One region of the Rhizobium sophoriradicis genome, then DNA from elsewhere that is predicted to be linked to it. Evidence: riboswitches for the same ligand, from Rfam matches in the RefSeq annotation. Region 1 holds a riboswitch; the other holds the start of a gene.

Evidence for each region. A riboswitch is a leader RNA that binds a small molecule or an ion and turns the genes downstream of it on or off. The one in region 1 is predicted to bind cobalamin.
Region 2: another riboswitch for cobalamin. It lies ahead of nrdH (glutaredoxin-like protein NrdH); the one in region 1 lies ahead of bluB (5,6-dimethylbenzimidazole synthase).

What each region holds. Positions count from the first base shown of each region.
Region 1 covers NZ_CP104152.1:2,087,585-2,091,797, forward strand. The annotation lists gene N2597_RS10470 (DUF2865 domain-containing protein) at 1-1,091, shown strand, start outside; gene bluB (5,6-dimethylbenzimidazole synthase) at 1,095-1,784, opposite strand; cobalamin riboswitch at 1,827-2,012, opposite strand; gene N2597_RS10480 (3-deoxy-7-phosphoheptulonate synthase) at 2,384-3,451, shown strand; gene N2597_RS10485 (TolB family protein) at 3,448-4,213, opposite strand, start outside.
Region 2 covers NZ_CP104152.1:3,692,628-3,696,840, reverse strand. The annotation lists gene N2597_RS18135 (heavy metal translocating P-type ATPase) at 1-192, shown strand, start outside; cobalamin riboswitch at 625-850, shown strand; gene nrdH (glutaredoxin-like protein NrdH) at 1,114-1,335, shown strand; partial or broken gene nrdI (class Ib ribonucleoside-diphosphate reductase assembly flavoprotein NrdI) at 1,348-1,744, shown strand; gene nrdE (class 1b ribonucleoside-diphosphate reductase subunit alpha) at 1,723-3,900, shown strand; gene nrdF (class 1b ribonucleoside-diphosphate reductase subunit beta) at 4,102-4,213, shown strand, end outside.

The DNA.
Region 1 (4,213 bases):
GCCGAAACCTGTCTTTTGTGCTTCTCGTTGCCTTCGCGACGCCCGTCGCCGCGCAGACGAGCGCCATCTGCGACGACCTGCGCGGTCGCCTCGCCGACCTGCCGCGATCGATCGGCAACGGCAATGGTCTGGAAGCGCGCCAGTTTGCTGGTGCCATCGCCGAGCAGAACCTCGAGCTGCGCAAGGTCCGCAACGACCTGCGCAGCTACGGTTGCACCTCGGGCAGCATGGTGGTGATCGGCGGCGAGAATGCCGATTATTGCGACGAGCTCTCGCAGGCCGAAGCCCGGATGATCGACAATATCCGCTATCTCCAGGATCGTCGCGCCGAACTGCGCAGTCAGGGCGGTGATGACGGCGGGCGCCGCGAACTGATGGCAGCTCTTGAGCGCAATGGCTGCAACAGCGAGAATTTCTACGCCCCGTCCGATCGCAGCGCCAACGATCCTGCCCCGAGCATCGAGGAACAGGCGATGCGCGGCGATACCTTCATTCCGCTCGGCGGCGGTGAAGAGTTCGATCCGCGTTATGACCTGCCGCGGGCCGAGATGATGTCGCCGGTCAGCACCATCTGCGTGCGCAGCTGCGACGGCGGCTTCTTCCCGATCAGCTCGAACGCCATTTCGGTCGATTTCGGCCGCGATGCTGAGACCTGCGCCAAGATGTGCCCCGGCATCGAGACCGAGCTTTTCTATCGCGACGTAAGGAGCACGGAAGCCGCGAACATGATTTCGGTGGCAACCGGCACACCCTACAGCGCTATGCAGAACGCCTTCGCCTATAAGAACCGCGCGCCCGGCGAGAAAAATGCCTGCGCCTGCAATCTCGCCGCCTATTACGAAGAGATGCGCGGCAAGCAGGCCCTGAGCGAACCGCAGCAGCAGAGCTCGATCACGACGATCCGCACCAATCCGCCGGCGAAAGATACCGCGGCTGCGCCAACGGCACCCCGGCCGTCAGTCCCGGAGCGTCCCTATGACCCTGCGCAAAACAAGGTCCGGCAGGTTGGCCCGCAATTCCTCGCAGGCGACCAGGGTTCGATCGATCTTGCCAACCCGGCAACACCTGGCCCGCAGCCGCAACAGCAGTGACCGCTACGGCTCGCTCCGTCCCCAGCCATCGTGGAAGACGAGCTCCTCGAGCGGTAGGCGCTGGCGCCAGCCTTTGACGGAAAGCTCCGGCTCGTCATACAGCCGGTCAACGAAGCCTGCGCAGAGCCAGGCGACCACCTCTATATGATCGGGTATGCCGAGAATGGTTTTCAGCTCGCCTTCGCGAAAGATGCTGACCCAGCCGATGCCGATTCCTTCGGCGCGCGCCGCAAGCCAGAGGTTCTGGATGGCGCACACCGTCGAATAGCTATCCATCCGCGGATTGTGCGTGCGGCCCAGCACGACGCTGCCGCTGCGCGTGGGATCGCAGGTAACGCATATGCCGAGCGGCGCCTCGACGATGCCTTCGAGCTTGAGAGAGCGGTACGCCTGCCGCCGCTCGCCGTCAAACATCAGTGCCGCCTCTTCGTTGGCCTGTGCAAAAGCGTCCCGGATGCGCGCCCGCACGGCTTCGCTCTTCACCAGGATGAAGTTCCACGGCTGCATGAAGCCGACGGAGGGGGCGTGATGGGCGGCCGTCAAGAGCCGCGCCACGACATCGTCCGGCAAGGGATCGGGCAGGAACTGGCTGCGCACGTCGCGTCGCGTCATGATCGCGTGATACACGGCCTCGCGTTCGGCCAGAGAAAAACCGGGTGCCGCCGACATGGCATCCTCATCAAAGGGTCGCATCGTCAAATCCCCAACAACGCAACCGCCCGCCGTCCGCGCGGGTTGGGTCTATCTTGCCAGGCCGGTCTTCTGACTCGGCGTCATCCGTCTGCCGCAGCCTTCCCGGCAAAAGCCAGTGGCATGATGAAGCGGCAGGCGTCGGCCTTACAGCGTTGGGCACGTTCCGGTCTTCCACCGGATTCCCGATTCTCCCGCGCGAAAGCGGGCACCTGACGAAGCATCTATTTCAGGAAAGCACTTCGCGGGCAAGCGCCGGCAGCACAGCGATTTGCCCGCTGACGGGCCAGTGCACAGCCAGCAGCTGGTCACGACCACGCTTGCAAATGCATTGAAGAAACTTGCCGCCAGAAGACGGATTGCTGCACGCCGGAGCCCTCTTTCAGGCCGCCAGATTCTGCGTGACAACGGGAGGCCGCCACGCTAAACACGCCGCATGTCGATCACTTCCGTCTACGCCTCGCGATTTTATTGGTACCGCTGCTCCCAGCGGATGCGGGTCCATGCGTAACTGAAGTCGACGCGACGACAACCCGAACAGCCGCTAGTCTACCTGGCGGCTTTTTTGTTTCCGCACGGTATGACCAAACAGGAGCCACACCGTGTCCGATACCATCGACGATCTGCGTATCCTCGAAATCACCCCACTGACCAAACCCGCCGATATCCTCGCGGAAATTCCCCGAACCGCTGACGTCAGCGAGACGGTGACCAGTAACCGCAATGCGATCCATAAGATTCTGGAGGGAAAGGACGACCGCCTGATCGTCGTCATCGGCCCCTGCTCTATCCACGATCCTGCCGCCGCCCGCGAATATGCCGAGCGGTTGGTGCGACAGAGGCAGCGCTACTCCGGTGATCTCGAAATCGTCATGCGCGTCTATTTCGAAAAGCCCCGCACCACGGTCGGCTGGAAGGGTCTGATGAACGACCCGCATCTCGATGGCAGCTACCGCATCGAGGAAGGGCTTCGGATTGCCCGGCGCCTGCTGCTCGACATCAATGCGATGGGCCTGCCCGCCGGTGTCGAATTCCTCGAGACGATCACGCCGCAATACATTACCGACCTCGTCAGCTGGGGGGCGATCGGCGCCCGCACGACCGAAAGCCAGATCCATCGCCAGCTCGCCTCCGGCCTCTCCTGCCCGATCGGCTTCAAGAACGGCACGGATGGCGGCGCACGCGTCGCGCTCGATGCCATCCTCGCCGCCTCGCAGCCGCATCACTTCCCCGCCGTCACCAAGGACGGGCAGGCTGCCATTGCCTCAACAAAGGGCAACGAGGACTGCCACATCATCCTGCGCGGCGGCAGGCGGCCGAACTATGAAGCGGCCGATGTTCAAGCTGTCGTCGGCGAAGCCGTCAAGCTCGGTGTTCTCCCGCGCATCCTTATCGATGCCAGCCATGCCAACAGCAACAAGGACCCGATGAACCAGCCGCATGTGGTCAAGGACGTCGCCGCACAGATCACCGCAGGCAATCGCCACATCAAAGGCATGATGATCGAGAGCAACCTCGTCGCCGGCCGCCAGGATCTCGTCCCCGGCAAGCCGCTCGTCTACGGCCAGTCCATCACCGACGGCTGCATCGATTGGGATATGTCGGTCGCCGTGCTGGAAGACCTCGCCGTTTCCGCCCGCGAACGGCGCAAGGCGGCGGCCGCAGCTTAACCGGCCGGGAAGTATCTGACATAGGCGAATTCTTCGCCGTCTGGTGACCAGCAGGGCACGTTGATCGTGCCCTGCCCGCCGAAAAGCTCGAACAAAGTCTTCAGATTGCCGCCATCCATGTCCATCAGCCGCAGCCGCACGTCGAGATCGCGGGGATGATCGAAAACGCTGGGGTCGTAGGACAGGATCAGCACCTTGTCGTTCTTGGGCGCCGGATGGGCGAACCAGTTGCCGTAATTGTCCGAAGTCACCTGCTCGAGGCCGGTGCCATCGGGATGGATGCGCCAGATCTGCATCAGGCCGGTGCGGCTGGAGTTGAAATAGATCCATTGCCCGTCGGCGGAATAATCCGGCCCATCATTGCGGCCCTCGCCATGCGTCAGCCGCGTTTCGGCGCCGCCGTCGACGGAGATCGTATAGATGTCGAAGAGATCGTCGCGGATGCCGCAATAGGCGAGCTGGCGGCCATCCGGCGACCAGCCATGCCAATAGGAGGGCTGATTTTTCGTGACGAGCCGCGGCGTTCCGCCGTCGATCGGCAGGATATAGATAGCCGACTTGCCGAACTCGCTCTTGTCGGAGATGACGATCTCGGTGCCGTCGGGGGAAATGCCGTGATCATTATTGCAGTTGACGGCAAAGCCGGTATCGACCTGAACAACCTCGCCGCCATCGAGCGGAAGCCGGAAGAGCAGCCCGTCACCGTTCAGCAGCAGATAGGAGCCGTCGGGAGCATAATTCGGCGCTTCCACCAGCCGATCT
Region 2 (4,213 bases), 1.6 Mb from region 1:
ATGATTAAACTGTCCAAACGAACCATGCGCAATATCTTAGAGAATATCACCATCGCGCTCGGGCTGAAGGCGGTGTTTCTGGTGACGACGATCATGGGGATCACCGGCCTCTGGCCGGCGATTCTCGCCGATACCGGCGCCACCGTGCTGGTGACGATCAATGCGCTCAGGCTGCTTCGGGTAAGGGGATAATGACGATTTGGGCCTGACCGGGAATCGCAAATCGCAGGGAGCGGCTACAGGCCGACTCTCAGGCCGCTGACAAAGGACGCACGAGCAGTAAAAGATTGTCGCCTTAAGAGATCGCCGCCCGCCCCTCATCCGGCTGCCGCCACCTTCTACCCGCAGGTGGGGCGAAGGGAGATAGTCGCGACCTCTCCGTCCCTCTCACGGCTCTCACAAGGCACGTCCCCTCTCCCCCGTTTACGGGGAGAGGGTTAGGGTGAGGGGCACACATCGATCCGAATCGGACAGCACAAGGCCGAGGATGACGCAGGGAAGAGGCTCCGGCAGCCTGTTTTCTTTAAGCCTTCGTTATCCATGTTCTTCACAGGAACGCAGTGATTTCAAACCTGCCGTAAGGCGATGTACAAACCATCCGTTGACGTTATTTTGGATTCGCGTACTATATCTAGTGTTCAGAGGTTCCTTCGATTCGTCAAGATCGCGGGCTAAGACGGGAATACGGTGCGTTTCGCCATGATGGTGCGACAAATCCGGAGCTGCCCCCGCAACTGTAAGCGGCGAGCAACTGTTCGATTTCAGGTCACTGAGGCATGATGCCTCGGGAAGGCTGGGCAGGATGCTTTGACCCGCAAGCCAGGAGACCTGCCTCGAACGAAACGTCCACCGGCGGGGTGTCCGGAAGGTCGCGTTGCATGACTGCGGATCTATCCGCATCGCGTTTCGCAGGCCGAACCTCCGCATCAGCCACTTCGGGGTGAAGTCATGTCAGTATCGCAGTTCAGGCCGCCACCCGCGCTACGCAGACGGCTGATCTCGCCCGGCGGCTGAGCAGGTTCATCGCTCAAACCATCCGAGAATGTTTCGACGGATATCGAAAGATTTCCGATCGATATCGCGCGTCTCGATCGCATCGTCACGAGGAACATCATGACCATTACCGTCTACAGCAAACCGGCCTGCGTCCAATGCACCGCCACCTACCGCGCCCTCGACCGTCTGGGTGTCGATTACGACATCGTCGATATCTCTGAGGATGCCGAAGCGCTCGATCGCGTCCGCAGCCTCGGCTACATGCAGGCGCCCGTCGTTATCGCCGGCGAGCGGCATTGGGCGGGCTTCCGCCCCGACATGATCAGCGCGCTCTCCTGATCGGGAAAAGCGATGGGACTGATCGTCTACTATTCCAGCCGATCCGAAAATACCCATCGCTTCGTCGCCAAGCTCGGACTGCGCGCGGCGCGCATTCCGGCAGGTGGCGTTCCATATCCGCGAACCCTTCGTGCTTGTTGTGCCGACCTATAGCGGCGACGGCGGCAAGGGGGCCGTTCCCAAGCAGGTGATCCGTTTTTTGAACGATGCGGAAAACCGAGGACATCTCCGCGGGGTGATTGCCGCGGGCAACAGCAATTTCGGCGAGACATACGGGCTCGCCGGCGACGTGATCTCGCAGAAATGCCGGGTGCCTTACCTCTACAGATTCGAGCTCTTGGGCACCGAAGACGACGTCGCCAACGTCAAACACGGGATGGAACGATTTTGGATACGGGAACAACTCTGACGCGGGATGCGGGCGCAAAGCCGCATCTTACTTTGAAGGCAGCAGAAGCGCTCGACTACCACGCGCTGAATGCGATGCTGAACCTCTATGATGACGAGGGGAAGATCCAGCTCGACAAGGACCGTTTGGCGGCCAAGCAGTATTTCCTGCAGCATGTGAACCAGAACACGGTGTTCTTTCACAATCTCAGGGAAAAGCTCGATTATCTCGTGACCGAGGGCTATTACGAGCAGGAGGTGCTCGACCAGTACTCCTTCAATTTCGTACGCGACCTGTTTGACCAGGCCTATGCCCGAAAATTCCGTTTCCCGACCTTCCTCGGCGCCTTCAAATATTACACCAGCTATACGCTGAAGACCTTCGACGGAAAGCGCTATCTCGAGCGCTACGAGGACCGCATCTGCATGGTGGCGCTGACGCTCGCGCGCGGCGACGAGGGGCTTGCCCGCGATATGGTCGACGAGATCATTTCCGGCCGTTTCCAACCGGCGACCCCGACCTTCCTCAATGCCGGCAAGAAGCAGCGCGGCGAACTAGTTTCCTGCTTCCTGCTGCGGGTCGAGGACAATATGGAATCGATCGGCCGGTCGATCAATTCGGCGCTGCAATTGTCGAAGCGCGGCGGCGGCGTGGCGCTGTCGCTGACGAACATCCGTGAGGCCGGCGCGCCGATCAAGCAGATCGAGAACCAATCCTCGGGCATCATTCCGGTGATGAAGCTGCTCGAAGACTCGTTCTCTTATGCCAACCAGCTCGGTGCCCGTCAGGGAGCCGGCGCCGTTTATCTCAACGCCCATCACCCCGACATTATGCGCTTCCTCGACACGAAGCGCGAAAATGCCGACGAGAAGATCCGCATCAAGACGCTGTCGCTCGGCGTCGTCGTGCCCGACATCACCTTCGAACTCGCGAAAAACAATGAGGACATGTACCTGTTCTCGCCTTACGACGTTGAGCGCGTCTATGGCGTGCCTTTCACCGAGATTTCGGTGACGGAAAAGTATCGGGAGATGGTGGCGGATGCGCGCATCTCGAAGAAGAAGATCAAGGCGCGCGAATTCTTCCAGGTGATCGCCGAGATCCAGTTCGAGAGCGGTTATCCCTACATCATGTTCGAGGACACGGTGAACCGGGCGAACCCGATCGCCGGGCGTATTTCGATGAGCAATCTCTGCTCGGAGATTCTGCAGGTCAGCGAAGCGAGCGAATACAACGACGACCTCTCCTACAAGCATCTCGGCAAGGATATTTCCTGCAATCTCGGCTCGCTGAACATTGCGGCGGCGATGGACTCCGCCGATTTCGGCAGGACGATCGAGACGTCCATCCGGGCGCTGACGGCCGTCTCCGACATGAGCCACATCGCCTCGGTCCCTTCGATCGAGAAGGGCAACGACGAGAGCCATGCGATCGGCCTCGGCCAGATGAACCTGCACGGTTATCTCGCTCGCGAACGCATCTTCTACGGCTCCGAGGAAGGCGTCGATTTCACCAATATCTATTTCTATACGGTGACCTACCACGCGATCCGCGCCTCGAACCTGCTGGCCGTCGAACGCGGCACAAGCTTCAAGGGCTTCGAAAATTCGAAATATGCCTCCGGCGATTATTTCGACAAATATACCGAGCAGGAATGGAAGCCGGCGACGGAGAAGGTGCAGACGCTGTTCGACAAATCAGGAATCCATATTCCGACACAGGACGATTGGGCGGCATTGAAGACGGCTGTCATGACGTCCGGCCTCTATAACCAGAACCTGCAGGCGGTGCCGCCGACCGGATCGATCTCCTATATCAATCATTCGACCTCCTCGATCCATCCGATCGTCTCGAAGATCGAAATCCGCAAGGAAGGCAAGATTGGCCGCGTCTATTATCCGGCGCCGTTCATGACCAACGACAATCTCGATTATTATCAGGACGCCTACGAGATCGGACCGGAGAAGATCATCGACACCTATGCGGCGGCGACCCAGCACGTCGATCAGGGCCTGTCGCTGACATTGTTCTTCCGCGACACGGCGACGACGCGCGACATCAACAAGGCGCAGATTTACGCCTGGAGGAAGGGCATCAAGACGATCTACTACATCCGCCTTCGCCAGATGGCGCTATCCGGCACCGAGGTGCAGGGCTGCGTGTCTTGTACGCTGTGAATTGATTTCGCTCCGGACCGGCAAGATGCCCCTCACCCTAACCCTCTCCCCGTAAAAACGGGGAGAGGGGACGTGCCCTGCGAGAGGTTTGTGGGGAATGGAGAGCTTGCGGCGTGCCTCCTTCGCCCCGCAAGCGGGGAGAAGGTGCCGGCAGGCGGATGAGGGGCAAACTCAGACAAATTCCTCAAGAGGGACCGCTCAATGAACATGCAACTCAAATCCGTTTCCCGCGTGCGCGCCATCAACTGGAACCGTATCGAGGACGATAAGGATCTCGAAGTCTGGAACCGGCTGACCGGCAATTTCTGGCTGC